One region of the Bacillus kalamii genome, then DNA from elsewhere that is predicted to be linked to it. Evidence: a T-box and tRNA genes for the amino acid it is inferred to sense, from the RefSeq annotation. Region 1 holds a T-box; the other holds one or more tRNA genes.
The links. A T-box is a leader RNA that pairs with one kind of tRNA and senses whether it is charged. The one in region 1 lies ahead of argS (arginine--tRNA ligase), so its partner is inferred to be a tRNA-Arg.
Positions count from the first base shown of each region.

Region 2: it has a tRNA-Arg gene. The T-box ahead of argS (arginine--tRNA ligase) is inferred to sense a tRNA for this amino acid. The anticodon was not compared.

Region 1 is NZ_JBDFMI010000006.1:50,029-72,108, reverse strand. It holds gene ABC357_RS18215 (multicopper oxidase family protein) at 1-157, opposite strand, end outside; gene ABC357_RS18210 (PadR family transcriptional regulator) at 324-650, shown strand; gene ABC357_RS18205 (permease prefix domain 1-containing protein) at 663-1,595, shown strand; gene manA (mannose-6-phosphate isomerase, class I) at 1,914-2,855, shown strand; gene ABC357_RS18195 (MBL fold metallo-hydrolase) at 3,019-3,741, shown strand; gene ABC357_RS18190 (DUF2500 domain-containing protein) at 3,945-4,331, shown strand; gene ABC357_RS18185 (DUF2500 domain-containing protein) at 4,328-4,708, shown strand; gene ABC357_RS18180 (TetR/AcrR family transcriptional regulator) at 4,870-5,463, shown strand; gene ABC357_RS18175 (MFS transporter) at 5,581-6,786, shown strand; gene ABC357_RS18170 (GNAT family N-acetyltransferase) at 6,848-7,321, shown strand; gene ABC357_RS18165 (MarR family winged helix-turn-helix transcriptional regulator) at 7,676-8,110, shown strand; gene ABC357_RS18160 (SDR family NAD(P)-dependent oxidoreductase) at 8,454-9,209, shown strand; gene ABC357_RS18155 (MarR family winged helix-turn-helix transcriptional regulator) at 9,301-9,726, shown strand; gene ABC357_RS18150 (SDR family NAD(P)-dependent oxidoreductase) at 9,755-10,573, shown strand; gene ABC357_RS18145 (four-helix bundle copper-binding protein) at 10,785-11,114, opposite strand; gene ABC357_RS18140 (STAS domain-containing protein) at 11,328-12,170, shown strand; gene ABC357_RS18135 (histidinol-phosphatase HisJ family protein) at 12,211-12,993, opposite strand; T-box leader at 13,275-13,495, shown strand; gene argS (arginine--tRNA ligase) at 13,584-15,275, shown strand; gene ABC357_RS18125 (heavy metal translocating P-type ATPase) at 15,626-17,758, shown strand; gene ABC357_RS18120 (response regulator transcription factor) at 17,920-18,591, shown strand; gene ABC357_RS18115 (sensor histidine kinase) at 18,603-19,844, shown strand; gene ABC357_RS18110 (CsbA family protein) at 19,946-20,179, shown strand; gene uvrB (excinuclease ABC subunit UvrB) at 20,353-22,080, shown strand, end outside.
Region 2 is NZ_JBDFMI010000006.1:900,061-909,517, forward strand. It holds gene ABC357_RS22295 (RsbT co-antagonist protein RsbRA) at 1-83, shown strand, start outside; gene ABC357_RS22300 (STAS domain-containing protein) at 80-436, shown strand; gene ABC357_RS22305 (anti-sigma regulatory factor) at 439-837, shown strand; gene ABC357_RS22310 (PP2C family protein-serine/threonine phosphatase) at 849-1,859, shown strand; gene ABC357_RS22315 (anti-sigma factor antagonist) at 1,940-2,269, shown strand; gene rsbW (anti-sigma B factor RsbW) at 2,269-2,742, shown strand; gene sigB (RNA polymerase sigma factor SigB) at 2,720-3,511, shown strand; gene ABC357_RS22330 (PP2C family serine/threonine-protein phosphatase) at 3,508-4,116, shown strand; gene ABC357_RS22335 (Tex family protein) at 4,194-6,386, shown strand; gene cmpA (cortex morphogenetic protein CmpA) at 6,433-6,558, opposite strand; gene ABC357_RS22345 (SprT family protein) at 6,646-7,110, shown strand; tRNA gene ABC357_RS22350 (tRNA-Asn) at 7,223-7,297, shown strand; tRNA gene ABC357_RS22355 (tRNA-Ser) at 7,310-7,400, shown strand; tRNA gene ABC357_RS22360 (tRNA-Glu) at 7,443-7,514, shown strand; tRNA gene ABC357_RS22365 (tRNA-Gln) at 7,683-7,757, shown strand; tRNA gene ABC357_RS22370 (tRNA-Lys) at 7,763-7,838, shown strand; tRNA gene ABC357_RS22375 (tRNA-Leu) at 7,845-7,926, shown strand; tRNA gene ABC357_RS22380 (tRNA-Leu) at 8,014-8,099, shown strand; tRNA gene ABC357_RS22385 (tRNA-Arg) at 8,118-8,194, shown strand; tRNA gene ABC357_RS22390 (tRNA-Gly) at 8,218-8,291, shown strand; rRNA gene ABC357_RS22395 (16S ribosomal RNA) at 8,401-9,457, shown strand, end outside.

The DNA of each region.
Region 1 (22,080 bases):
ATTCATTATGCCCCATCTCCATATTCATTCCTTGCTTGCTGCTGTTATCAGAATGGGACATATCCATGCCTTCCATGTGCTCGTCATTTTTGTCAGAGCAAGCAGTAATAGTGAGGGATCCGGCTAGTAATAAAGGTATTGCGAGTCTTTTTTTCATGTTTTCTTTCCTCCTTTGTGTTCGTTTCTATCTTAACCGGCAAATATGTAGAATGTTTGCAGATGGCGTTCTTTGAATCGTTTGGGGAATAAAGTATCATTTTGTCTGTTACATTACTTTGACAGACAAAGTAATATGTTATATATTGTACTCAGGAGGCGGTGGCATGGAAGGCAAGATATCTTCAGATTTAATTAGAGGGCATACGGATACCATTGTATTGGGCATTCTTCGCGATGGAGACAGCTATGGCTATGATATATATAAGAGAATTCTCGCAAAAAGCAAAGGCTTGTATGAATTGAAAGAAGCTACTTTATATTCAAGCTTCAGGAGGCTTGAAAAAGAAGGATACATTTCATCCTATTGGGGGGATGAAAGCCAGGGAGGCAGACGTAAATATTACAAGCTGAATGCTGCAGGAGAAACATTATACAAGCGGAATAAAACCGATTGGGAATTTACTAAAAATATGATTGATCAATTAATATAAGGAGTTGATTGTATGGAAGACCGTATCCAGCGTTATGTGGACCGCATTTTTGAGGACTATAAAGAGTCGAAGCAACTGCATGAGCTGAAGGAAGAAATAAAAGCGAATTTGGCCATCCGCATTGAAGAAGCAATGGCAGACGGAATGCCGGAAGAGGAAGCTTTTCAGCAAGGAATGAAGGAACTGGGCGATATCAGTGAAGTGGCGGAGGAAATCTCGTTGAGCAGAAAAATGGAAGTATACGACGCGATGTATATCCGGAAACCATTGGGGAAAAAGCTTGCTTTAGGATATACAATTGCGACAGGGATTTTGTTGTTCGGTATTATTACAGCGCTCATTGTATTCTTTCAAAACCAAAACCTATTCACAGGGATTTCAGTATTCTTTCCGTTTGCGGCCATATCGGTTACTGCATTCGTTTTCATCGGATTAACACATGAAACGGATCAGCACTATGCGATGAAGAAAAAGAGGGCAGCTGTATATGCGATTGCCGCTTTGTTGTTGACTATCGGATTGTTCATTTCTTTTATTGTCTATCTTGAAAGAATGGGCCTTACAGGTCAGCTTGAACATATGAACCAATTGCTGTCTTTCAATAATGAAGCCATTTTCGTCGCTATTTCTACATTGGTGCCATTTGTTTTACCAGCCATTTGTTTATTCGTCTTTTTAGGGTTGACTGAAACAGACCGTAGCAAGCAAACCATCTGGAATAGCAACCACCTGGCTAATGCGAACCCTGAAGAGAAAGAAGCAATAAGAGCCATGATGGTCCATGGAAATCTATCCGGCGCATTATGGATCTTTGCCATCGGTTTGTTTCTAGTGATCGGCTTCTTTGGAAGCTGGGCCTATTCATGGCTTGTCTTTATTTTTGCCATAGGTATACAAGTGCTGCTTGAAGCTTTTTATGCAGGAAAGCGTACTCCACAAGCCTGAGTTCATGGAACTTTGGGCTTTTTTTGAGTATTATTCAGTATTGAAGAGTTAAAATAGCTAAGTTGAAGCCTTTTTTAGGGCGTAGGCAATTGTAACAGATGGTACATAATTTGTACGCCCATTAAAAAAAGGGCATGTTAGGATATAAGGGAAAAAGCTATGCAAGCATAGATGTGATTATCAACAATTTGCATATGCTCAACGTTTCGGTTTGTATCACTACAAAGCTTAAGACTGCTTATCTCTTTATCCTTTACTTTCAATATCCATCACTATATAACTGCAACAAATCAGACTACACTATTCGGGAGGAACAACATGGAACCATTGTTTTTACAACCTGTATTTCAAGAAAGAATTTGGGGGGGAGATGCACTCCGCACACAATTTGGATACGAAATTCCTAGCAACCGCACGGGCGAATGCTGGGCCATTTCTGCTCATCCGAATGGTCCGTCGACTGTCATGAACGGACCCTACAAGGGCCAGACATTGGACCGTTTATGGAAAGAACAGCCTCAATTATTCGGCCATCCTAAGGAAGATGTATTCCCCTTGCTGACAAAGATCTTGGATGCGAATATGGATTTATCGGTTCAGGTCCATCCAGATGATGCTTATGCAAAAGAACATGAAAATGGCGAACTTGGCAAAACGGAATGCTGGTACATTCTTGATTGCAAGCCAGGTGCCAGCTTGATTTACGGCCACTCTGCCAAAACGAAGGAAGAATTCATTCAACTAATGAAGGACGGAAACTGGGATGGACTGCTGAATCGTGTGTCTATTAAGCCTGGCGATTTCTTCTATGTGCCAAGTGGAACCATACATGCTCTTTGTGAAGGGACGCTAGTGCTTGAAACTCAGCAAAGCTCTGATACAACCTATCGTTTGTATGACTATGGCCGAACGGACGATCAGGGCAACCCTCGTGAATTACACGTGGATAAATCTCTCGAAGTGGCAACGATTCCTCACAAGGCAGAAGCGCCACAAGCCACTTTTGAGCAGAGGGGCCATGCAAAGATCATGAAGTACCTGGAGTCGGAGTTCTTCTCCGTTTATAAGTGGATGATCTCAGACTGCACACCATTCGCTTACGATACGTATATGTTATGCTCTGTTATTGATGGTGAAGGAGTATTGAAGAAAGAGAATGAAGAGTATGCGCTAAAAAAAGGCGATCACTTCATTCTGCCTAATGGGTTCGGAGAGTTTACGATTTGCGGTAAAGTGGACATAATCGCTTCCCATGTATAAAAATAGAAGCCGTTTCTGCAAGCTAGGCAGGAACGGCTTCTTCGCTTACGTAAAAGAACTTTTAATTAAACTAGCCGAGTCTATCCGAAGAACTTGCATATTTTAGGATACATTACTAAGATGTAGGGATATGGGGTATGTACATTAGTAAGGAGTTGATCGTATGTTTTCGTTTATCGGAATCGGAAGTGCATTCAATACGGCATTGGGAAATAATAATGCCTGCATGAAAAAAGAAAAGGATTTGTTTTTAATTGATTGCGGCTCTACAAATTTCAGCAGAATAATGGAAAGAGGGATGCTGGACGGAGTAAGGCAGATTACATTGCTACAGACGCATCTTCATGCAGATCACGTCGGGTCGCTTGGGGATCTGGTCGGTTATTCCTTCAATGTGATGAAGCCGCAGAAAGTGAAAAAAATCAGCATTCTTTCTCCAAAGGCGTTAGTAAAAGATATTCAGGAGATATTACGGAGTGAAGGAATCAGCGATGACCAATATGATCAAGTAGCAATCGGCGATTCCTATGCGCCAAAGGATTTAATGGGCATTACCTCAATTAAGCCTTATTTGGTGGAGCATGTCCCGACCTTGACTTGCTTTGCCTATTTAATGGAGATTGACGGAAAAAACGTATACTACAGCGGCGACTGCAATATGGTGCCGGATGACATCTTAAGCTTGATGCTTGATGGGAAAATAGATCAATTTTATCAGGATACAAGTAAAGCTGATCCGGAGAATAATGTGCATCTGTCTCTGCGGAAGCTGACTGAATTGATTCCGGCAGAGCACCGCGATAAAGTGTATTGCATGCATTTGGATGAAACATTTTCCAGGGAAGAAGCAGAAAGCCTCGGCTTTCATGTCGTTGAATCTGTTTAAGCGTATTCCCGACTTGTGTTGAACAACGGAAAGATGTGCAGCATTGAATTCTTGGAAATGATGGCCCTTTTATAAGGGACCATCTTTTTTTGTTGGCCCAATAGTTCTTAACCGGAAGGAACGATCATTAAATCTAATAAATGGTATTTATTTCAATTTATATTTTGTATACTACTATTAGTTGGTTTAAGGAGGATGGTTTAATGGAAGAGGAAATGCAGTTTGGCTATAGCGTATTTGACAGTGCGCCGCCTTTGTTCTTCATCATTTTAGCTATTATTGTTGTTGTAGCCATATATACAGTAACGAAAAATCTGGCAGTTTGGCAAAAGAACAATCAATCGCCTATATTGGACGTTCCGGCGCGAATAGTCGCCAAGCGCACTTCAATCAGAGGAGGCGGCGAATCAAGGGTCCGCCATTTTTATTTTGTTACGTTTGAAGTATTAAATGGGGACAGGATGGAGCTGGAAGTAAAGGGGCGCGAATTTGGCCTGTTGAGCGAAGGGGACGAAGGAAATTTGCAATTTCAAGGGACACGCTATCTTGGCTTTACGCGTATGCCTTCCTCCGGAGTGGGTGTTGAATGACAGGGGACCGTTTTTTTGATGGTTTGGCAACGGTTTTTCCAATTGTCTTTGTGACTGTTTTCGGGCTCATTGTTTGCGTTTTTATCGCTGGACTTGTGGGAGGGATAGCCACTTGGAGAAAGAACAATCGTTTACCGGTTCTGGATGTTTCCGCCCGTGTTGTGGCGAAACGCCATAAAGCCGGGGGAGGGGGAGAAACAAGCGTTCATCAATCCTATTTTGTCACGTTTGAAGTAGCGAGCGGAGATAGGATGGAACTGCAAGTGAGAGGCGACGATTTCGGTCAATTATGTGAAGGGGATGAAGGGGCGCTGCGTTTTCAGGGAACAAGGTTTGTCGATTTCCAACGATATCGAGAAAAGGAATCGGCATTCTAATTTGCCGATCGTGTTTCCTGGCACAAAAGGAATCCCTTTTGCGTATTTTCAGGATGGTTTGCTTTTTATATTACAGTGAGATAAGATAAAAATGCACAAAGAAAACTAAAAATGTTTTATTGGTTTTTGAGCTGGCTTTATTTTCCGCAGGGAGGCAGTTTATGCAGGCAAGAATTATGAATGCATTCATCGAAGAAATTCAGGCTAAAGGCATGAAGTTTACGATGGATGATTTAGCGAAACGTTTGGGAATCAGCAAAAGGACGCTTTATGAGCATTTTTCCTCTAAGATTCAGATTCTTGATGGCATCATAGAGCATACGATTGCTGAATTTGACGAACAGACAGAGAGGATTCTGGAAGATGATTCATTGAACCTTCTTGAAAAAATAAAAAAAGTGATTACAGTTGTTCCGAAATATAATGAGTTTTATGATTTAAGGATTCTCGAGCAGATGAAAAGATATTATCCTGTCCAGTATGAACGGATGCATACGGCATTAAACCAATGGGATGCCCTTCGTGGATTGATTGAAAAGGGAATTGAAGAAGGTCTGATTGTGAATAGGAATGTTCCATTGATGATGAAATTAATATTGGACGCGACGAATTCTACGCTGGACCGATCATTTTTTATTGAGAACAGCATCAATTTAAATGATGCATTGGCTGCTATTGTTGATATATTGCTGTTCGGCCTGATCGATCAGCATCACCCGATTGCTCTTGCAGCAGAACAAAAAAAGGAAGCATAAAAATCTAGTATAGAGGCTGGAGAGATCAAATGGTATGATTCAGACTCTTTTTTTATGGATGGATAAAACTATAAAAACAAAAATAGTTTTGTGGTTTTATAGCAAGGAGGGAAGAAAATGAGTTTTTTTAAAGATAGTACAAAAAATCAACGAATTGGACTAACATTGGTTATCACCATTTTGTTCATCGATATGCTGCTGTATAGTTTAATAATCCCTATTACCCCTTATATAACTGAGGTGCTCAAACCTTCATCAACGTTGGTCGGCATCCTGTTCAGTTCCTATGCTATTGCTTTTTTGATTTTTACACCTTTCTTTGGGCGATTATCGGATAAGATCGGGCGCAAGAAACCATTGCTTTTAGGGCTGACAGGGATGGCGCTAGCGACAGTCATTTTCGCTTTTTCCTCCCATTCCATAGAGGCGATGATTGCAGCCAGAGCAGTCCAAGGATTGGCTGGGGCAGCAGCTTGGGCAGCTGCTCTCGCTTTGCTGGCTGACTTATTTTCTGTAAAAGAGCGGGGGGCTGCGATGGGAATCGCCCTTTCAGGCATTTCCGCAGGAACATTGCTTGGAGCCCCTATCGGAGGCTGGCTGATGGAAAACGGAGGATATGAAATGCCGTTTATCTTTGCGGCTGTCCTTACAGTCCTCACATTCGGCCTTTCTTATATTCTCTTGAAGGACCCTGAACATCTTGAAGCGCAGGAAGAGAGCGCCCTTTTTCTTTTGAAGAATAAAACAGTGCTGTGGATTGTGGGAATAATACTGACAGCCGAAACGACTATGTGCCTTATGGAGCCAACGCTCCCTATTTATATATCAGGGCAATTCAACGCAACTCCATCCATGATAGGCCTCCTGTTCGGTATAATGACAGTGGCATATGGAATGATGGCGCCAGTATCAGGTGCCCTTACTAATAAAATCCGTCCGCAATATTTAATGGTCGCGGGGATTGGCATTTTGGGATTGTCTCTTCCATTCTTAATAAATGCTGCTTCTTTATGGCAAGTTACTATTGGAATGGTTATGATAGGAGCAAGCATAGGATTGGCTCTGTCTCCTACTTTAGCGACGCTCGCCGGCATTGTTGACCAGACCGGCAGTAATTCCTATGGAGCTGCATATGGATTGTTCAGCATGTTCCATGGGGTCGGCATGATTGCCGGACCGTTTATAGGAGGAGTATTAATGGATGTCTTCCCGGTTTCGCAAGCCATATATATAGTTGCTGCGGCAATCGGCGTAATGACGGTCCTGCTGGGAGTTATTCTCGTCTCCCATCGCAAAAAAGTAAGAACGATGGCAAGAATGTAAGTTTGAGGGTGTTTTTAAAAGCCCTTTTACTATATAAAATGAATGAAAGCGAAGTGGAATTATGAGCCTCCGCATTTGTGAGGTAAATGCTGATAATTGGCAAACCATTGCCTTATTATCAGTTAATGAAGAGCAGACTGGTTATATTGAAAGCAATTCGTTCTCGATTGCCCAATCGATATTTGAACCGCATTGGACATCCGCCGGTTTATATGAAGGCGATGAAGCGGTAGGATATGCGATGTACGGGTATGATCCCGGAAGCGGAGACGTTTGGCTTGATCGGTTTATGGTCGATCGGCATTTTCAGGGGAAAGGATATGCATCCAAGTTTCTGCCGATGCTGATAGCCCATATTGAGAAGAAATATAATTGCGATACGCTCTTCCTTAGCATCTCGCCGGATAATCAAGTGGCCCAGAAGCTGTATGAGAAGTATGGTTTCCGATTGAACGGGGAAGAAGACCATACAGGCGTTATTTCCGGTTTGACGATGGTGCTCCACGATTATGGACAGGAATATATGAGGAATTAAAATGGATGGCAGCTGATATCAGCTGCCATTTTTGTGGGGGATAAAGCCTTGGATTCGGCATTAACCTGTATATGTTAGTATAATAGGCTATTTTTCTGGATAAAAGTTCTTAAAAAACAGACACTAATTATTTTTATTGACCTCCTGCTGTTTAACGGTTATTTACAAATTATCGTATCATTTCCAAGCAAAGTCTTATTTATATTAAAATCCTTAGTGATAAACTGAAGGGATAGGAGTAATCTGTACGGATATGTTGCAAGCCGTTTTTGCTGGGAATATCCCGCCATTTGAACAGCCGGGCAGGCAGGGAGCTAGGATTCCTAAAATTTTTGGAGAAAGCAGGAGGATTTTTTGGGACAGAGTGACATATTTAAATTGATCCACGCAGTCGAGTTATTCACGAATAAAGCAATCATCAAGTGGTCTAAATCGTTCCAGTACAGCATTGGCATCTCGCCTATTCTTGTCTTATCGGAGCTGTTGCATAACGGCTCCCAGAAACAGACTGATTTGGCCAATAAACTGGGCTACACACCCGGTTCTATTACGAACATCGCCAACAAACTTGTGAAAAATGGAATGGCCGTGAGGGAATATAGTGAAAGTGATCGGCGCACTGTATATCTTACTATCACAGATAAAGGATTGGACGTCGTGAATGAAGCCCATCTGAAGGGGACAGAGCTGCGCCAAGAGTTATTTGAAGCTTTGACGGAAGAGGAAGTCCAGCAGTTTTTGGAGATTCATGAAAAATTGCTTGCACATTTTGATGACCAATCCACTTAAAGGAGCAACCTGAAGTTTTTCTTCAGGTTTTTTCTTTGCCATTTCCGTAAAAAACCCTCACTTAGAAGCAACTTTCTCTATTTGATAATCAAACCAGCATGGACAATACAATAGATTAATAACATGAATGAAGGGTAAATGCTGTGAAACAGTATGTATTCTTAATTTAGTCAAAGTGGATTCAGGTTTGTATTTGCAGGGATGAAAGCGATTACGGCAAGAATTAATTATGTGAAATAATTCACAAATAAACATATTTGCACTATTTAAAAAATGTTAAGCATATTATTTTAATGTTAAAAGGTTTGGTGTTAAACTAAATGCATAGAGAGGGGATGTAATAATGGGAAAATTACAAGATAAAGTGGCAATTATTACTGGGGGAGCCGGCGGTATCGGTAGCGGTATGGCTAAAGCCTTCGTTAAAGAAGGGGCAAAAGTAGTGATTGTCGATTTAAACCAGGAAACAGGGGATCAAACAGTTAAGGAATTACAAAAGTATTCACCTGAATCAATGTTTATCCAAGCAAACTTAATGGAACATGACAAATTAAAAGATGTTGTTAAAAAAGTAGTCGACACTTACGGCAAACTTGATATTCTAGTAAACAATGCGCATGCTTCAAAACAAAAACCATTTGAAGAATTGACTCAGGAAGATTTGGATCTGTCATTCGGAACAGGTTTCTATCCAACTTTCTACTTCATGCAAGCAGCGCTTCCATATTTGAAAGAAACAAAAGGAAAAATCATCAACTTCGCTTCAGGTGCAGGCATCAACGGCGATGCTACACAAGCAGCATATGCAGCAGCCAAAGAAGCAATCCGTGCTATTACTCGTGTAGGAGCTCGTGAATTTGGCCCATTCGGCATCAATGTGAACTGTATTTCTCCAATCGCTAAATCACCAGGTATGATTGCTTGGTCAGAAAGAATGCCTGAATACTATGAACGCATGATTTCTAACATTCCAATGAGAAGACTTGGGGAATTGGAAGAAGATATTGGCCGTGCAGCTGTATGGTTGGCAAGCGAAGATTCAAATTATACAACTGGACAAACCATCATGGTTGATGGTGGAGCTACAATGCTTCGCTAATATTTTGGAAAACCCGGTGGGCGCAAAACACGCATCCCCGGGTTCTTTTTTTCTGATTGTAAGCGCAAGGATGGGAAAGTAGGAGGATATTGTGGGACATAGCAATATATTCGAACTTATACACACAATCAATCTGTTCAATAATGAAGCGATTATCAGGTGGTCGAAGGCTTTTAATAAAAGCATCGGCATTTCATCCATTCTCGTACTGGCAGAATTGCATAATAATGGTTCGCAGAAGCAGTCTGTCCTTGCTGCTAGACTAGGGTATACCCCTGGTTCCATCACCAATATAGCCAATAAATTAATTAAAAATGGACTGGCTGTCAGGGAGTATAGCAAGGAAGACCGCAGAAATGTGTTTCTGACCATAACGGATAAGGGCGTTCACATTCTGAATGAAGCACATCAAAAGGGCACGGAATTGCGCCAACAGTTGTTCGAAGCCTTAACGGAAGAGGAAGTCCAACAATTTTTGGCCATCCATAAAAAATTGCTTGATCATTTCGGAGAATAGAAGAGTATTCTGAAAGGGGACTAACCATATGGGTCGTGTACAAGGAAAAGTTGCATTAGTGACTGGAGCTGCCTCTGGCATTGGATTGTCTGCAGCGACATTAATGGCGCAAGAAGGGGCAAAAGTCGTCATTGCGGATTTCAATATTGAAGGCGCCAAGGAGGCAGCCGAACATATTAAAAATAATGGCGGAGAAGCAACTGCTGTTTTCCTCGATGCTTCAAAAGAGGAATCCATTAAAGAGGCGGTTGATTTTACTGTTGAAACGTATGGAAAGATTGATGTTCTATACAATAATGTCGGTATGACGAATTTGAAAAAAGATTTGGATGCCGTCAATATGGACTTGGATGAATGGGACCGCCTTATGAATGTAAATGCGAAAAGTGTTCTCCTTGGAGCCCGTTTCGCTATTCCTTATATGAAGAAGGCGGGCGGCGGATCTATTATAAATACCGTTTCCATGGCGGCTTTTGCCGGCGATTCAGTCCGCACAGCCTATGGCGCTTCCAAAGCGGCAGTCGCCAACTTGACAAAGTATATCGCTGCCCAATACGGGAAAGACCATATCCGCTGCAATGGTGTAGCTCCCGGTCTAATTTTGACTCCTGCCGCCAAAAACAATATGCCTGCAGAAATGCTCGCCATTTTTGAAAAGTATAATAAAGTTCCTTATCACGGCGAAGCAAATGATATTGGATATACCGTTTTGTTCCTTGCATCCGATGAATCTAAATTCATCACTGGCCAAACCATCCAGGTTGAAGGCGGACATTATATGGCCAATCCGAGCATCGCTGACGTAAATGAATATGTAGCCAAGGCGATGGCCTCACAGGAAAAATAAAAGAATGCATAGATAAAGCCGCATAGTTTTGAACAGGGCACTTAAAAAGTCTGAAGTTTAGTGAAAAAGGAGTCCGCAATCTACAACATCTAGATTGCGGACTCCTTTTATATTGTTATATATAGTGGATAATTCTTGTGTTTTTCCCATCCTTAACGACTTTTTCAACGGTCTGAGTTTTAAACCGCGGCTTGTACCGTAGGATAGCCAATTAAACGGTTGCCATCTGGCGGCATGCATCTGCACACGCCCGGCATGCTTTTGCGCATTTTTGGCAATGCTCGCTATCATGTTTTCCGCATTCTTCTCCGCATGCTTGGCAGATATCAGCGCAAAGGCCGCAGATTTGTTCAGCGAATGGGGATCTGGATTGCATGGCTTTCAGAGCCAAGGTGCACATATCCGCACATTCCCGGTCCATGCGGATGCAATCTCTCATCATATCAATGTCTTTTTCGTTCAAACAAGCATCATAACAAACGTTGCAAGCCTCCATGCATTCTTTGCATGCCTTTATACATTCTTCATAATTCATTTTCATTTCTCCTCCTTTTATATTTAGGTGCGTTTCTGTTTTATTACCCATTTATTAGGAGGTGAAACAACATCTATGCCGGTGGGGAATGCCTATAAACCTATGCTCTTCTTTTTTGCCGAGTAGCAGGTCTGGAATAAGCTTTTTGCACAAGGACTGGGTATAATGAGTCTATAAATATATTAGGCTGGCTTTTTAGTCAAAAGGGTGGGGCTGAGGATGGATTTAAATCAAGAAATACGCGATTACTTTTTTAACTTGAAGGACCAATTAACAGATGAATGGTACACTTCACTGGATGATAAGGATCCTGATTCGGTATATGCGGCGGTAGATCCCGAAATTGTTAAGAACTTGAAAGGGCAAAATAATGAGTTTCATGAATCGATTTGCAATATCTTTATTGAAGATGAAGAAACGTTTTTTAAGGGATTCAACTCTTGGATTTTATCTGTGGCCAAGGACAGCCAGCATGTGGCTACACCTATCCATTATATTCTGCGTGAATTCATGAGGGTCCGCGAGCAATACGCGGATTATATTGATCGGTTTGTATTCGAGCATGAAGAGCAGGTCAGCAGGGAGCAGCATAGCAAATGGAATCGGATGGTTAGGCGTGCGTTTGATACTACAATCACCAAGTTCGTTGAAGAGTATTACAGGAATTCCAAGCAATTGATGAAAGCCCAGCAGGAAATGATCAATGAGTTGAGCTCGCCTATCATATCCTTGAAGCACCATACTGCCTTATTGCCTTTGGTGGGAGATATCGATACACAGCGTTCACGGGCGATTATGGAAAATACTTTGCAGCAATGCTCTAAAAAGGGAGTCCATCATTTATTTATCGATCTATCAGGGGTTGTCATGATTGACACAATGGTCGCTAATGAATTGTTCCATCTCATTGAAGCGTTGAAATTAATTGGCGTGGAATCCACATTGTCCGGAATCCGTCCTGAGATAGCGGTGACGGCCATGCAGCTTGGCCTGACCTTTGACACGGTTAGTGTGACATCTACACTGTCACAAGCGATTATTAAAAATGAATCGGAATCCTGAATTAAAAGAGCTGCCCAAGCATATGGGCAGCTCTTTTGGATTACAGATGGATCTGCTCGGGCTTGCGTCCCGTAAAGACAGTCAATTCCGTAAATCCGCATTCCTTCGCGATTTCGTATCCATCCAGCACTTTGCCGCCGACATCCTTTGAACTGTGGGAATCGGACCCAATGGTCAGGATTTTGCCTCCCAGTTCCTTGTACAGCTGTACGATTTCTTTGCTGGGCATTGCTGCATTCAGAGAGGTACGGAGACCGGATGTGTTTATTTCTATTCCAATCCCTCTTTCAATCGCCTTCCGTAAAATTTTCTCAATGATCCCTTTATATTGTTCAAATGAATACACAGTCCCTTTGTCACGATATGTATATCTCTTGATGAGGTCGATATGGGCAAGTACGTCGATATCTGCTGTACTGACAAGTTTATATACTTCTTCAAAGTACAGATCATTGGCTTTATCACCGTATTCATTGATGATGGCGCTTAATTTTTTCTGTTGGATATTATGGATAGAACCCATGATAAAGTCGAAAGACAGTGATTGGAGAGCTTGGTCATATTCCTGCTTCATAAGGTGGGGTTCACATAGTTCGATACCTGTTTTGATGGTGAGTTGTTCCCCAAAGAGTTCACGGCAGTTCTGTAAATCTTGAAAATATGATTCAAAATTCATATGCCCATAAGTGGGAGTAAGAGGATTAACGGAGAAGTGTTCCGTAAAACATAATTCTTGAATCCCTTTTTCTATAGCTGCAGCGCAAATATCCTTCATTTCTGCTTTGCTGTCAAAGGAATGATTTGAGTGATGATGATAGTCCATGTAATACAAATGAAACGCCTCCGTATAATTACCTGATTTAATCTATTACATTATAAACTAAAATAATCGCAAAATAGTTATTAATATGTTACTAATTTATGTAATGGTACATACAGATTTAGTTAAATTGCATAAAATGGTACAATAATGGCTACTATTTGAAGTGTGTACTTCTAATAGGACATACTTAATGTAAGAATTATATATTATCGAAATAATTACTTTTTTGAAAAAATGTTTGATTGTCGACTGGATTTGCAGTACAATTAAGTACAAAATAGAATGATTCTGTGAGAAAGAGAGTAACTGTACCGGATGACAGAAGCGATTCAGGGATGGTGGAAGCCTGAAGGTAGTTCGGCAGTGAAACGCACTTTTGAGAAAGATTCCTGAAAGCAGTAGGGAACCTCGGGGAAAAGACCTCGTTAACAAACAGAGCTGGTCCGGAACGATTCGGACAATTAGAGTGGTACCGCGGGAATACATAACTCTCGTCTCTTATCTTAATAGAGACGGGGGTTTTTTTATTTTGAATATATCGATAGTAAGAAAGTACCTAAATATAAAAAAATATGTTGGAGGTAAAGTCAATGAAATATGTTAATGAATTTGCGCAGCAGCTGCATACTGTCCTGCATGAAGAGTTGGAACTAGAAAAAATCACTTCACTTATTGAAAAGCCAAAATATAGTACACAGGGAGATCTTTCCTTCCCTTGCTTTTCCCTTGCAAAAATCCGCAAGGCAGCACCGCAAAAAATTGCACAAGACATCAGTGAAAAACTAGACTCTCCTTTATTTGAAAAAGTGGAAGTAGCAGGTGGATATTTAAATGTATTCCTAAATAAGGAGACTGTATCCAAGGAAGTGGTACAGGACGTATTGTCTAAGGGCAGCCAATATGGCAGCAACAACGATGGCCATGAAGGAGTCGTTACAATCGATATGTCATCGCCGAATATCGCTAAACCATTCTCAATGGGACATCTGCGTTCAACGGTGATCGGGAATGCTCTTGCATTGATCAGTGATAAGAATGGCTATAAGCCAGTTAAAATCAACCATCTTGGAGATTGGGGAACACAGTTCGGAAAATTGATCACTGCTTATAAGCTGTGGGGATCTGAAGAAAAAGTAAAGGCAAATCCAATTAAAGAATTGTTGGAACTGTATGTGCGTTTCCATGAAGAGGCCGAAGCGAAACCTGAATTAGAAGATGAAGGGCGCCGTTGGTTCAAAGCATTAGAAGATGGAGACGAAGAAGCCACTGAGCTGTGGACTTGGTTCCGTGAAGAATCTTTGAAGGAATTTGAAGAAATCTACGAATTGCTTAATGTGTCTTTTGACTCTTATGCAGGGGAAGCATTCTACAATGATAAAATGGGCGCAGTGATTGATATAATGGATAAACAAGGGTTGTTGACTCTATCTGATTCCGCTTATGTCGTGAAACTGGATGAAGAGGAATTGCCTCCTTGCTTAATCCGTAAATCCGATGGCGCGACTCTCTATGCAACTCGTGACCTGGCTGCCGCTAAATACCGTAAAGAACATTATAACTTCGTGAAATCATTATACGTAGTCGGCAACGAGCAATCCTTGCACTTTAAACAGCTAAAAGCTGTTTTAAGCAAGATGGGCTATAAATGGGCTGATGATATTTCACATATCCCGTTCGGCATGATGCTGAAGGATGGCAAGAAAATGTCCACCCGTAAAGGGAAAATCATCCTTCTTGAAAAAGTATTGGAAGAAACGATCGATATGGCATTGTCCATCATCAATGAGCGCAATCCGGAATTGCCTAACAAAGAAGAAGTAGCTAAACAAGTAGGTGTCGGCGCTGTTATCTTCCACGATTTGAAAAATTATCGTATGAATGATATTGAATTCTCTATGGAAGATATGCTTCGTTTTGAAGGAGAAACAGGTCCTTATGTTCAATATACGCACGCACGTGCCTGCTCACTATTGCGTAAAGGCAATTATGAATTCGATAAAAATGTGTCTGTATCGCTTGAAGGCGACAGTGCATGGGAAGTAGTGAAAATGCTGCAGGAATTCCCTGAAATCGTAAGACGCGCCATGGATAAATACGATCCTTCCTTAATTGGAAAGTATGCAATCGACTTGGCTCAAAGCTTCAATAAATATTACGGAGAAGTACGCATCCTTGAGGATAACGATACGAAAGCATCCCGCCTTGCATTGGTGAACGCTGTGACGGTTGTTCTTGCTGAAAGCTTGCGTCTTGTCGGCCTTGAAGCCCCTAAAGAAATGTAATTAAAAATTAGAAAAGTCCCCCTTGCGCAATGTAGGGGGGCTTTTTAGCGTTTTCCCTGATTTGTAAAATAGGAACCATTTGGATTGTTCATATATATGTTGGATAAAACGTGTAAATTTTCTTAAAACGGTTGCGGGAGGCATAAAAATTGAATACGATAGAAGTATATATATGCATGAATTAACAGATATGCATATAAATAAGAGGATCGCTAGAGGGTGTGCAACTCTTGCGGAAACATGTTCATACTAAGTATAAGGATCCAAATGCATATAACGAGATGGCGGAAGTGAAGAGGAAAAGGGAATTGTACTGATTTCCACATGAAATGAAAGTAAGGTGAATGATGATGAGTGAAGCAACAGGCCGTGAAAAGGAAAATCAAGTTTTTCGGGTCCAGGGATTTTCTTGTGCAGGATGTGCAAAGCGTTTTGAGCAAAATGTACAGCAGCTAAATGGAGTGGAAGAAGCTAAAGTGAATTTTGGGGCATCAAAGTTGACTGTTGTCGGGCATGTAGACATGAAGGAACTCGAAAAAGCGGGAGCCTTTGAAAAGCTTCAAATTATGCCGGAAAAATCAAAGGTGGAAATGCGCAAGAAAACACTTTGGGAGGAGCATCGTGTAACGATTATCGCTTTTTGCTTCCTGGTGATCGGCTATGCTCTCCAGTATACAGCCGGAGAAGGAAATGCCTTTACGATTGCTGCTTTCATCGCCTGTATTGTTATAGGCGGATTTTCACTATTCAAAATCGGGTTCAAAAATTTAATCCACCTGCAATTTGATATGAAAACATTGATGACGATTGCGATTATCGGTGCAGCCATCATAGGGGAATGGAGCGAGGGGGCAGTTGTTATCATTCTCTTTGCTATAAGCGAGGCTCTGGAGGGCTACTCGATGGATAAAGCCCGCAGAAGCATTACATCGTTGATGGATATTTCGCCAAAAACAGCCGTCGTCCGCCGAAATGGGGCTGAGGAAACCATCTCGGTCGATGATATCCTCTTGAATGACATCATGATTGTTAAACCGGGACAAAAAATAGCTATGGATGGCCAGATTGTCAAAGGCCACTCCAGTGTCAATCAAGCAGCCATTACAGGGGAATCACTGCCGGTCGATAAGCAGTTGGATGATGAAGTATTCGCCGGAACGTTAAATGGCGAGGGTTTATTGGAAGTGAGAGTGACAAAGCTGGTCGACGATACAACGATTGCAAAGATGATTCACCTTGTAGAAGAAGCGCAAGCTGAAAGGGCGCCATCACAGGCATTTGTCGATGTGTTTGCCAAATATTACACACCGGCCATTATTCTTGTGGCGGTTCTTGTAGCTGTTCTTCCTCCTTTGGTCGGAGGGGCCAGCTGGAGTGAATGGGTGTACCAGGGGCTTGCAGTGCTTGTCGTCGGATGCCCGTGCGCATTGGTTATTTCAACACCGGTAGCCATTGTCACTGCGATAGGGAATGCAGCGAAGCAAGGCATTTTGATTAAGGGAGGCATACACCTTGAAAATGCCGGAAAAGTAAAAGCAATCGCTTTCGATAAAACGGGTACGCTGACAAAGGGTATTCCTGCCATCACCGATTACAAGCTTTTCCGGGAGACTGAGAAAGACTTGTTCGCAAAGATGACGGCGCTGGAAAATTATTCGCAGCATCCATTGGCGTCCGCTTTTATAAAGAAAGCCAATCAGGAGGGAATGGACTATTCATCCTATAGAATCGAGGATTTCTCTTCGATTGTCGGAAAAGGCATCCAAGGGGAAATTAATGGAGAGATGTATTATATCGGCAATCCAGCGCTATTCAGTGAAAAAGGGCTTCTGGAGTCCCAGTCCGAGTTGCCGAAGCTTATTGAGCAGCTGCAAAGCCAAGGGAAAACAGCGATGCTCGCAGGCAGTGCTACCGAGATCCTTGCTATTGTCGCAGTAGCCGATGAAGTTCGCTCCAGCTCACGGAAAGTCATTGAAAAACTTAAATCACTTGGTGTTTCGAAGAGTATTATGCTGACAGGCGATTCCGATGCTGCAGCACGGGAAATCGGAAAAAAGGTTGGCGTATCTGAAGTGGCGGCAGGCTTGCTTCCAGAAGAGAAGCTGGAAAAAATCAAAATGCTGCGCGAGCAATACGGCAATGTGGCAATGGTCGGAGACGGTGTGAACGATGCACCGGCACTTGCTGCCTCAACGACAGGTATTGCGATGGGCGGTGTTGGGTCTGATACGGCATTAGAAACGGCGGATGTAGCTCTTATGGGCGACGATCTCGAAAAATTGCCATATACGATTTCCTTAAGCCGAAAAGCGATGAGCATCATTAAACAAAATATTTCCTTTGCAATCGGCATTAAAATTGTCGCACTGCTTCTTGTTGTACCGGGCTGGCTCACATTGTGGATCGCTATATTTGCCGATCTCGGCGCCACATTGATGGTGACATTGAATGCCTTGCGTTTGCTCAGAGTGAAAAAAGGATAATGGCAAAAGGGGGAGCTTATGCTCTTCCTTTTTGTACATAAGAAAGGATAAACAGTATGGTACATTGGCCAACATGGCAATGGGATAAATGCATTCTTTTTACATAAAGATACAGGTGAAGTATACTTTCTAGTGAAACTAATGAGCGGGAGACTAGTCTAATGAGGATATTAGTGGTAGAAGACCATATATCTCTGCTGCATTCCATCAGAGATATATTACAAAAGAATTTTACTGTAGATATAGCATCAAATGGAGAAGAAGGGTATTTTTTGGCCCAGCAGAATATTTATGATGCCATCATTTTGGATGTCATGCTACCTGGGATGGATGGTTTTGAAATTCTTCGCAAACTTCGTGAGGAGCATATTGAAACACCGACAATGTTCCTGACGGCAAGAGATTCCTTAGAGGATCGAGTGAAGGGGCTGGATCTTGGCGGTGATGATTATTTAATGAAGCCGTTTCAGGCGCCTGAATTAGAAGCGCGCCTTCGCGCATTGCTTCGCCGGAGCGGTTCTTTTACGAACGAACAGACCATCCGCTACAAGGGAATTGAATTGCTGGGGAAAGAAAATGATATCCTTGTCGATGGCCAGCCGATTAAATTGACATTGAAGCAATATGAGCTGTTAGAGTTTTTTATCGGAAATGTAGGCTCCATCCTAACAAGGGAACAGATTTATGACCGGATATGGGGCTACGATTCCGATACGACAGTCGGAGTCGTCGAGGTATTCACGCACCATTTACGCAAGAAGCTCGAGCCGTTCGGCTATGATAAAGATATTAAGACAGTCCGGGGCATCGGCTATATGCTCAAAAAGGAATAGGAGAAAAAGGAATGTTTCAGAAAACCAGAATCAGGCTGACCATTCAGAACTCTATGATTTTGATCCTGATCATCGGGGCTATTGCGGCGACAGTCTATTCCTATATGCAGGTATTGCTTTACAGTGATCTAGACAAGGATTTGGAAGAGTTGATCGGCCAGTATGAAACGACGGTTAAGAAAGGCTATATCCCACTGGAAGCCACTCTTACGAAGCCCACCTTTATCCAAGATCCGCGTGTATCTGTCCTGCTATGGGATAAAGACGGCAAAATGATCAAAATTGATGATGAGAATACATTATTCACGAAAAACCAAAAAGAATTCAAACCGGACAAGCAGCATAAAATTGAGGAAAAAACGGCGAAAGGTTATTATTTCAGAACTATTTCTTCGAACTTTTCGACTAAATACGGCGACTTTACGGTCCAGCTTGTGCGCAACGTCAATTCTGAACAGGAAATGATCCAGCGTGTAGGTCTTGTCCTGACGGTTGGGACATTGATTGGAGGAATCATGGCAATCGTGGCGGGATTTTATTTGGCGGGGGTGGCTCTTGTTCCGATCAAGGAAGCGTGGAATAAGCAGCAGCAATTTGTTTCGGATGCATCCCATGAATTGCGGACGCCTTTAGCCGTGATCCAGTCCAGGGCCGATTTACTCCTGCGTACACCAGCCGCCACTGTGGAGGATAAAGCGCTTGAGATATCGATTATTTCAAAAGAAATCAGACGGCTTACGAAATTGGTGAACCATTTGCTACTGCTGGCAAGGGCCGATACCGAGCGGGTGAATATAAATAAGGCAGAATTTGATACGATTCATCTTTTGAACGAAGTGCTGGAAAATTACAGCGAGCTGGCTGAAATGCAAGGTAAAACGGTAAAGTTGAATACAAGAGAGCAATCACTTATGATGAAGGGCGATGAAGAAAGAATCCATCAGCTGATTGTTATTCTGCTGGATAATGCTTTGAAATTCACGGATGAAGGCGGAGAGATTACCGTTCTCTGCAAGAAATCAAATAACAGCATCGATCTCTCAGTAGCGGATAATGGAAGCGGCATTGCCAAAGAGGATATTCCATATATTTTTGACCGGTTCTACCAGGGAGAAAAAAGCCGTACAATGAATGAAGGTACCGGATTAGGCCTGTCAATCGGCAAATGGATTGTCGACCAGCATAACGGAAAAATCAAAGTGAACAGTGAAGAAGGAAAAGGGACTATTTTTAAAGTGTCTTTCCCTAAATGATGGATAATCGAGTGAGAATAGAAGCTAAAAATTCCCTTTTTATGTTATAATCGAGGTAGCTTGATCATTATTACTAATGGGATGAGCAAGGAGATGAGGAAATGGGCTGGTATTTTTCAGCTTTGCTATTGCCGGCGCTATTAGTCTACATTCTTTCCAAAGTCACATATAATCCTTATGTTGGCTTGGCACTGACTGTTGCCTTAATTTCAGCATCCGCTTACGCGGGCTATACGCATACATGGCCCATTATCATAATAGATGCCTGCTCCATAACATTTGGGTTATGGCTGTCTAAAAGATATATGAAACAACCGAAACGCAGAAGCACCTGAAGGGGTGCTTCTCTTCTTTTTGTTTCGTGTCAATAAAGCCGGCTGTACAAATGCGAATGAACGTTCGTTTATTGATGGTTATATTCTGTGTGTTTGTGGTAGAATGTCTATATAATACACAGTTCGTGCACAATAGATGAAGAGATTGTTACAGTAGGAGGCCGGAATCCAATATGAAAGAATTTGAATTAGTATCGAAGTATTCCCCTCAGGGAGATCAACCTCAAGCCATTAAAACGTTAGTTGAAGGCATTCAGAACGGCAAAAAGCACCAGACGTTGCTTGGGGCGACAGGAACAGGGAAAACGTTCACTGTGTCCAATGTCATTAAGGAAATCAATAAGCCTACTTTGGTGATTGCCCACAATAAAACGTTGGCAGGCCAGCTTTATAGTGAGTTCAAGGAATTTTTCCCTAATAATGCTGTCGAATATTTCGTCAGTTATTATGATTATTACCAACCGGAAGCCTATGTTCCGCAAACAGACACTTTCATTGAGAAGGATGCCAGCATCAATGATGAAATAGATAAATTACGCCACTCTGCCACATCGTCTCTTTTTGAAAGAAACGATGTTATTATTATTGCCAGTGTTTCTTGTATTTACGGTTTAGGTTCCCCGGAAGAATACAAGGAAATGGTCTTATCGCTCCGTACAGGCATGGAGATAGAGCGCAACGCTTTGCTCCGCAAGCTTGTGGACATCCAATATGAGCGGAATGACATAGATTTCAAACGCGGGACATTCAGGGTACGCGGAGATGTAGTGGAGATTTTTCCTGCTTCACGCGATGAGCATTGTATCCGGGTTGAATTTTTCGGCGACGAAATTGACCGGATTCGAGAAGTGGATGCGCTGACCGGCGAAATCATTGGTGAACGTGACCATATCGCCATTTTTCCGGCATCCCACTTCGTAACCCGCGAAGAAAAAATGAAGAAAGCCATCGAAAATATTGAAAAGGAATTGGAAGAACAGTTGGCTGTCTTCCGTGAGAATGGCAAATTGCTTGAAGCGCAGCGCTTGGAGCAAAGAACCCGCTACGATTTGGAAATGATGAGAGAGATGGGGTTCTGTTCAGGAATTGAAAACTACTCCCGCCATTTGACGCTTCGTCCGGCTGGTTCCACACCGTATACATTGCTCGATTACTTTCCGGAAGATTTTCTTCTGGTAGTGGATGAATCGCATGTTACTTTGCCGCAAATACGCGGCATGTACAATGGTGACCAGGCAAGAAAACAGGTGCTGGTCGATCATGGTTTCCGATTGCCGTCCGCAATGGATAACCGTCCACTTCGCTTTGAAGAGTTCAAAGCGAAGGTCGGGCAATCCATCTTTGTATCGGCGACACCGGGCCCTTATGAGCTTGAGCATACACCGCAGATGGTCGAGCAGATTATCCGTCCGACCGGATTGTTGGACCCTACAATTGAAGTCCGTCCGATTAAAGGGCAAATTGATGATTTGATTGGAGAAATACAGGATCAGGTCAAACGCAACGAGAGGGTACTGATTACCACATTAACGAAAAAGATGTCCGAAGATTTGACTGATTATCTGAAGGAAATCGGCATTAAGGTACAGTACCTGCATTCCGAGGTGAAGACTCTGGAACGGATAGAGATTATCAGAGAGCTGCGGATGGGCAAATATGATGTCCTTGTGGGGATTAACCTTCTCCGGGAGGGATTGGATATCCCGGAAGTTTCATTGATTGCTATACTGGATGCCGATAAGGAAGGCTTCCTGCGGTCAGAGCGGTCGCTCATCCAAACAATTGGACGCGCGGCCCGTAATGCAAACGGACGGGTCATCATGTATGCCGATAAAATAACAAATTCGATGGAATTGGCTATTACAGAAACGAAAAGACGCCGAGCCATCCAGGAAGAATAT
Region 2 (9,457 bases), 840 kb from region 1:
ATTCATTGAAGCGCGGCATAGAGGCTGCTTTGAAACTGACTAATAGAAAAATTGTTGAGGTAGAGGCGGAGGAAGTTGTATGAGAATACCTATATTAAAATTGTATAATTGCCTGTTGGTATCTATACAATGGGAACTGGATGATGCAACTGCTCTTGAATTTCAGGAGGATTTGCTGCGGAAAATCCACGAAACAGGCTCAAACGGTGTTGTTATTGACATCACATCCATTGATTTTATAGATTCCTTCATTGCCAAAGTGTTGGGCGATGTAGTGAGCATGTCTAAACTGATGGGGGCTAAGGTAGTCATTACAGGTATTCAGCCTGCTGTTGCTATCACTTTGATCGAACTTGGCATTACTTTGAACGACGTTTACACAGCTCTAGATTTAGAAAAAGGTTTAGAGAAATTGCAACAGGAACTGGGGGATTGAGTATGCATCAACCCTTTGTAAAAATAGTCAATGAATGGGACATAGTGGCTGCGCGGCAATTAGGCAGAAACGTGGCGAAAGAAGTAGGCTTCGGTACTGTCGACCAAGCGAGAATTACCACAGCCATCAGTGAACTTGCCCGAAATATTTATTTATATGCAGGTACAGGAAAAATATTCATTGAAAAAATAAATGAAGCAGGAAAAATTGGAATAGTGATCCAAGCGATAGACCAAGGGCCCGGTATACCGGATATTAGACGGGTTATGGAGGATGGCTATACTACTTCCGGCGGCCTTGGAGCAGGGATGCCTGGTGTCAAACGCCTGATGGATACATTTGAGATAGATTCCATTCCGGGAAAAGGCACTGATATTCGCGCAACGAAATGGCTCCGTTAGGGGGAAGTTAAATGCTTAAGAGTGAAAATATAGAAGAGATTTATCGGGATACGCTGACTGCTTATGTAAAGGAACAGAGCGAAGAGGTTCTTTACAAGGGGCAGCAGTTGAGCAGAAAAACAATTGAACATGATATAGCGCCTGAAGAAATTATCAGTTGGCATAAAAGTGTGCTGCTTGATTTATTTCCGGATATTCAATCAGGTGTGCTGGATTCTCTTGATTTTCTTCTGGAAGTCATGATGGGGTATGGATTGGCTTATAGGGAAAATCAAAGTTTACGTCATTTCCAACAAGAGCTTAAGTCCGAAATGGAGATTGCCGCCAACGTGCAGAATACCCTTTTGGAAACAAAAATACCGGTATTGCCTCAATTGGAAATTGGGGCCGTTTCGGTGCCTGCGAAACGGATGAACGGAGATTATTATCATTTTATCCAGGATGAAAAGCAATGTGTTGGTGTAGGGATTGCGGACGTCATCGGCAAAGGGATCCCTGCTGCTTTATGCATGTCTATGATCAAATATGCGATGGACAGCATACCGGATCAACGACATGAACCAAGCCATGTATTGAAGTCGTTGAACAGGGTTGTTGAGCAAAATGTGGATCCTAGCATGTTCATAACGATGTTTTATGGTTTGTATAATCCCTCTACATCCGTTTTTTCTTATGCTTCGGCAGGACACGAAATTCCGATGTATTATAATGCTTCCACCGGACAATTCGAAGACCTTTATGCCAAGGGGCTGTTGTTGGGGGTTAACAAGGATACCAATTATCAGCAATTCGAAAGACAGGTAGAAATAGGAGACATGATTATATTGATGTCGGATGGTGTGACAGAATGCCGTACGGATGAAGGATTTATTGAGAGAGAAACATTAGTGGATGAAATAAAAAAATACATAGATCTCCATCCTCAGGAAATTGTGATGAATGTCTATAAACACTTGGAAAAACTGCAGCATTTCCAACTGCGCGATGATTTCACTATGATCATTTTAAAAAGAGCTTCTTAAAATTGTTTTGTTTCCATATTAAGTGGGTATATAACGCATAACTAAATCTAGTTAGGACTATACAAGGTGGGAAGTGCCGTATGAATATTAAGATTGATGTGAAACAAGTAGATTCTATGATTAATGTAACAGTACAAGGTGAAATTGATGCATATACAGCCCCTGAACTCCGTGAAGCCCTTTATCCCTTGGCGGAACAGGAAGAAGTTAACATAACGGTTGATTTATCCGGTGTCGGATATATGGATAGCACCGGTTTGGGTGTGTTTGTTGGTTTATTTAAAAATGTCCGTGCGCATAATGGCGATTTTAAAATTGTAGGGATGTCTGATCGATTGAAGCGTTTATTTGATATTACTGGTCTGGCGGATATTATTCATATTACAAGCGATACAAAGGGTGGATTGTGATGAAAAAAGGCTATGATTACATTGAAATGAAGATCCCGGCAAAGCCTGAGTACATTGGTGTTGTTCGCTTGACTATTTCTGGAGTAGCAAGCCGTATGGGTTTTTCCTATGATGATATTGAGGATCTGAAAATAGCTACTAGTGAAGCCTGCACAAATGCTGTCCAACACGCCTATAAAGAAGAGGAAGACGGCGAGGTGACAATTGGTTTCGGCCTTTATCAGGACCGTTTGGAGCTTATGGTTGCAGACAGCGGCCAAAGCTGCGATTTTGATGAAGTGAGACAAGGATTGGGACCTTATGAAAAAGAGGTGCAGGTGGAGTTCCTTAGAGAAGGAGGGCTAGGGCTGTATCTGATTGAAACACTAATGGACAAAGTGAAAATACATCAGTATCAAGGTGTAACGGTCTTTATGACTAAGTTTGTTCAAGGAGAGCAGGTGGAGAGTGATGCAAAGACAATCTCAACCTAATCAAGAAACAAGAGAACAAGTAAACGCCTGGATTAGAGCATATCAACTCAATCAGGACGATGAGGCGCAAAATAATCTTGTTATGCATTACAAAGGATTGGTAGAGACTATATCCAGGAAATATGCAAAAGGACGTTCCTTCCAAGAGGATATTTATCAAGTGGGAATGATCGGTCTGCTTGGAGCGATTCGCCGCTATGATGAAACGTTCGGCAAAAGTTTCGAAGCCTTTGCCGTGCCGACTATCATCGGAGAGATCAAACGGTTCTTGAGGGACAAGACGTGGAGTGTCCATGTCCCTCGCCGCATTAAGGAGCTGGGGCCGAAAATCAAAGTGGCGGTTGAAGCCCTGACAACAGATTTGCATCGTTCACCGCGCGTGGAAGAAATTGCGGATTATCTAGAGGTTTCCGATGAGGAAGTATTGGAAGCGATGGAAATGGGTAAAAGCTATCAGGCGCTGTCGATTGACCATACTATAGAAGCGGACTCTGATGGCGGTACTGTAACCTTGCTTGATATATTCGGCAATGTGGAGGAAGGTTATGAAAAAGTAAACCAGCGGATGGTTTTGGAAAAGGTGCTGCATGTACTTTCGGAGCGGGAGAAAATGATCATCCAATATACATACTTGGATAACCTTAGCCAAAAGGAAGCTGGAGAAAAACTTGGCATTTCACAAATGCATGTGTCCCGTTTGCAGAGAAGAGCGATTAAAAAACTCCGTGAAGCAATCCATGCTGAAGGCAGCTCGGAGTTTGTTAGATGATCAATGACCTTATAAAAAATGAAAAAGTTGAAGTGAATGTTAGACAGGTAGCGAAAGATAATGCAAACTATTGCGGGGATTCATACTATTTCGCCACTACTGAATCCTATTTCATATGTGTGCTTGCCGATGGCCTGGGCAGCGGAGAGTACGCATATGAATCGTCCAGCGCTGTAACAAATATAGTTGCCCAATATCATGATTTGCCTCTCGAAGAGTTGATCGATAAGTGCAATTCTGCGCTGGTCAGCAAAAGAGGAGCCGCGGTAGCTATAGTGAAGTTCTTCTTTGAAACGAAAGAAGTCCATTTCATATCTGTCGGAAATATACGCTTTTTCATGTATAAACCTTCAGAGGAGAAGGTTATCTACCCGTTGCCGATTTCAGGTTTTCTATCCGGAAAGATAAGAAAGTTTAAGGGCCAGCGTTTTAAGTATGAACCATCTTCGCGTTTCTTTATCTTTTCAGATGGCATGGAGCTGAAAGAAATTAAATCGAATATCAGTAAAACGACATCGATTGATCTCCTGTCGGAAGTCATTTGGCATGAAAATGCCGCCCATGCGGATGATGTAACGTTTATAGTGGGGAGCCTGCTTCAATAATTGAAGCAGGTTTTTACTATTTTTGGCCGATTAGAAGTGGTGCAAGTTATTTGGTAAAATGAAGGGAAGACGAAATAATGGGAGGAACAATTGTGGAAACCATTCATATAAAACCGTTGGATGTAAGTAAAGCCATCGCCGGAGAATTGAAGCTGAGCCAAAGGCAAGTCCAACAAGTTATAACACTATTGGAAGAGGGAAATACAGTCCCTTTTATTGCCCGATATCGAAAAGAAATGACAGGCAGCATGGATGAGGTGCAGATCCGGGATGTTATGAATCGGTGGCACTATTTAGAGAATCTTCAAAAGCGGAAAGAAGAAATCCTCCGGTCAATTGAAGAACAAGGCAAATTGACTGAAGAGCTCAAGGGGCAAATTGCCTCTGCTGAAAAATTACAGCTACTTGAAGACTTATATCGCCCATATAAACAAAAAAGAAGAACAAAAGCGACAGTGGCGAAGGAGAAAGGATTAGAACCGCTAGCGCAGTGGATGCTTACATTTCCTAAATCCGGTTCTATAGATGAAGAAGCAGCAGCGTATATAAAGGAGGAGCAGGGGGTCCAATCTGTTGAAGAGGCGATTTCTGGCGCCAAGGATATTATTGCTGAAATGGTATCGGACGAACCGTCTTTACGCCAGTGGATTAGGCAGGCAACCTTTAATCAAGGGAGAATCCAGTCTGTGGTGAAGGATGAAAGCAAGGATGAAAAGCAAGTGTATGAGAATTATTATGAATACGAGGAGCCTGTCAATAAAATTGTTCCCCATCGTGTATTGGCCTTGAATCGCGGGGAAAAAGAAGAAGTGTTAAGGATATCGGTTAAAATAGACCCGGAGCGTATATACTCATACATACAAAGAAAGATGATTCCATATACCGGTTCAATTGTTGAAGAAATCGTTAAGGAGGCAATAGAGGATGCTTATAAGAGATTAATCCACCCTTCTATCGAAAGGGATATCCGTAATGAATTGACAGATAAAGCTGAAGACCAGGCAATTCATATCTTTTCTGAAAATCTCCGGAATTTACTGCTGCAGCCGCCTTTAAAAGGAAAAATGGTTCTCGGCGTCGATCCGGCTTACCGGACGGGATGCAAGCTCGCGGTGGTCGACCAAACTGGGAAGATGGAGCAGGTAGCGGTCATCTACCCTCATCCGCCAGCTGCAAAACGTGAGGCGGCATCCGCTACAATAAAAGAAATCATTAAGCGTTATTCGATTGAAGTCATTGCAATCGGAAATGGCACAGCCTCAAGAGAGACGGAACAATTTGTAGCGGATATACTGAAAGAATTGGATAATACAATCTACTATATAATTGTTAATGAAGCAGGAGCATCTGTTTATTCGGCTTCCGATTTGGCCCGTGAGGAATTTCCGGATCTTCACGTAGAAGAGAGAAGTGCAGTGTCCATTGCCCGCCGTTTGCAGGACCCATTGGCAGAATTGGTGAAAATTGACCCGAAATCAGTCGGTGTGGGCCAATATCAGCATGATGTATCTCAAAGGAAGTTAAATGATTCTTTGGCTTTTGTTGTGGAAACAGCCGTCAACCAAGTTGGAGTCAATGTAAATACAGCTTCTTCCTCTCTACTGCAATATGTGGCTGGGCTTTCCAAAAGCGTAGCTTCCAATATTGTGAAGAAAAGAGAAGAGGAAGGTGCATTCTCATCAAGAAAGCAGTTGAAGAAAATTCCGCGGCTTGGGGCAAAGACCTATGAACAATGTATAGGTTTCCTCAGAATTCCGAATGGCAAGGAACCTCTTGATTCGACTGCCATCCATCCTGAAAATTATGAAGTGGCTATTCGATTGCTTGCTAACCTCGGATTTTCTACAAAGGATATCGGCTCAACGGCTCTTCGCCAGTCATTGAAGGAAATGGACATAAAAGAAATGTCCGAGGAGCTGGGGATTGGCCAGGTGACGCTAAAGGATATGGTAGATACATTAATGAAGCCTGGAAGAGATCCGAGAGATGAGATGGCCAAGCCGTTATTGAAAAAAGATGTCCTGAAAATGGAGGATTTATCCCCAGGCATGGAACTCCAGGGGACAGTCCGCAATGTAGTTGATTTTGGGGCATTCATCGATATTGGAGTCAAGCAGGATGGCCTGGTCCACATATCGAAGATGAGCAAATCATACGTCAAGCATCCTCTGGATATTGTGTCTGTCGGAGATATAGTGACTGTTTGGGTTGAGCAGGTTGACAGCAAGAAACAACGTGTATCTTTAACGATGCTTCAGCCGGAAGGGTAAAATTAGTAGGGTACTGCGCCAGAGAAAGGGCAGTGCCCTTTTGTTTTCAGCCTTGCAGTTCATCCTTGTTTGTCTTGCGGTAAAAATACCAGCATTGATTGAGGACTTGAACCTGTTGTGCGTTCTTTTCGAAAAAGGCTTTTCTGATTTGTTTTTCTAACCATATTGGCATTTCTGTGAATCCCCCTTCTTATAAAAGTGTGATTCATTGTATGCTATAATGGTTTGTCACGTTTCATATAGAAGGGCGGGGAAAACGTTGAATGATGATCAATTGCAGAAATTAACGGAGGAACTTTCGCTTCGCGATTTCGATAAACCATTTATGCACAAGGCCTATTTTAATAAACGGCTGCGTACGACTGGAGGCAGATATATGCTGCATAGCCACCATATAGAGATTAATCCCCGTTATTATGACCAATTCGGGGAAAACGAGTTGGTTGGGATTATTAAGCACGAATTATGCCATTATCATTTGCATATTGAAGGAAAGGGCTATAAGCATAGAGACAAGGATTTTAGAATACTTCTGCAAAAAGTGGATGCGCCCCGGTTTTGCTCCGTTCTTCCTGAGAATAACAAGAGAAAGATACAAACACTTTATTATTATGAGTGTTCAATTTGCCATACGTTGTATGTCCGTAAACGGAATGTTGATCTAAAAAGATATGCTTGCGGGAAATGCAGAGGAAAGCTGAAAAAGGTCCGATCAGGCAAATAAATAGATTTTAATCAAAAATAACGGATGGACTCTTGACAGGTTGAATCAACATCTTTATAATCTAAATAGTCGATAGGATAACAAGTTGCTTGCTAATCCTGTTAAATACTATTCCGCAGTAGCTCAGTGGTAGAGCACTCGGCTGTTAACCGAGCGGTCGTAGGTTCGAATCCTACCTGCGGAGCCATTTTTATGTTGTGGGGAAGTACTCAAGAGGCTGAAGAGGCGCCCCTGCTAAGGGTGTAGGTCGCGTAAGCGGCGCGAGGGTTCAAATCCCTCCTTCTCCGCCATAATATCAAAATAACCATAATGAAGTTACCTATATAGAACAGGGCCCGTTGGTCAAGCGGTTAAGACACCGCCCTTTCACGGCGGTAACACGGGTTCGAATCCCGTACGGGTCATGAATGATAATAGGGAGGCATTCAATTTGCTTCCCATTATTTATCTGATAAAAATTAAAAAAAGCTTGCATTCTAAAATCGGAATGTGATATGATAAGTGGGTTGCTTCTGATAGGTCAAGTTAGAAATAACGTAAAGAAACTATTTAGAAATAACAACAGACATCATTGGGCTATAGCCAAGCGGTAAGGCAACGGATTTTGATTCCGTCATGCGAAGGTTCGAATCCTTCTAGCCCAGCCATTGATGAGCCATTAGCTCAGTTGGTAGAGCATCTGACTTTTAATCAGAGGGTCGAAGGTTCGAATCCTTCATGGCTCACCATTATATGCGGGTGTGGCGGAATTGGCAGACGCACCAGACTTAGGATCTGGCGCCTTACGGCGTGGGGGTTCAAGTCCCTTCACCCGCACTTTTAAAAAAAGAAAACTTTTTTTTAAAAAAACTGTTGCAAACATCGAGTTATAGTGATATAATAAATGATGTTGCTAACAACTTCGCGGTCGTGGCGGAACGGCAGACGCGCTAGGTTGAGGGCCTAGTGGGGGAAACCCCGTGGAGGTTCAAGTCCTCTCGGCCGCACCAACGACATCTTATGAATATGCGCCCGTAGCTCAATTGGATAGAGCGTCTGACTACGGATCAGAAGGTTATGGGTTCGACTCCTTTCGGGCGCGCCATATTATTTTAAAATACCTATTATGCGGGTGTAGTTTAGTGGTAAAACCTCAGCCTTCCAAGCTGATGATGAGGGTTCGATTCCCTTCACCCGCTCCAAAAAAATGTTCTTTGAAAACTAAACAAGACAACACGTCAACGTTAATTCTAAACGAAGTTCCAACAGAGTTGGAACAAACAAGTTTTATCTTATGAGCAAGTCAAACACTTATTGGAGAGTTTGATCCTGGCTCAGGACGAACGCTGGCGGCGTGCCTAATACATGCAAGTCGAGCGGACAGAAGGGAGCTTGCTCCCGGAAGTCAGCGGCGGACGGGTGAGTAACACGTGGGCAACCTGCCTATAAGACTGGGATAACTCCGGGAAACCGGGGCTAATACCGGATAGTTTCTTCCTCCACATGGAGGAAGAGGGAAAGATGGTTTCGGCTATCACTTATAGATGGGCCCGCGGTGCATTAGCTAGTTGGTAAGGTAACGGCTTACCAAGGCAACGATGCATAGCCGACCTGAGAGGGTGATCGGCCACACTGGGACTGAGACACGGCCCAGACTCCTACGGGAGGCAGCAGTAGGGAATCTTCCGCAATGGACGAAAGTCTGACGGAGCAACGCCGCGTGAACGAAGAAGGCCTTCGGGTCGTAAAGTTCTGTTGTTAGGGAAGAACAAGTACCAGAGTAACTGCTGGTACCTTGACGGTACCTAACCAGAAAGCCACGGCTAACTACGTGCCAGCAGCCGCGGTAATACGTAGGTGGCAAGCGTTGTCCGGAATTATTGGGCGTAAAGCGCGCGCAGGCGGTCCTTTAAGTCTGATGTGAAAGCCCACGGCTCAACCGTGGAGGGTCATTGGAAACTGGGGGACTTGAGTACAGAAGAGGAAAGCGGAATTCCAAGTGTAGCGGTGAAATGCGTAGATATTTGGAGGAACACCAGTGGCGAAGGCGGCTTTCTGGTCTGTAACTGACGCTGAGGCGCGAAAGCGTGGGGAGCAAACAGGATTAGATACCCTGGTAGTCCACGCCGTAAACGATGAGTGCTAAGTGTTAGAGGGTTTCCGCCCTTTAGTGCTGCAGCAAACGCATTAAGCACTCCGCCTGGGGAGTACGGTCGCAAGACTGAAACTCAAAGGAATTGACGGGGGCCCGCACAAGCGGTGGAGCATGTGGTTTAATTCGAAGCAACGCGAAGAACCTTACCAGGTCTTGACATCCTCTGACACTCCTAGAGATAGGACGTTCCCCTTCGGGGGACAGAGTGACAGG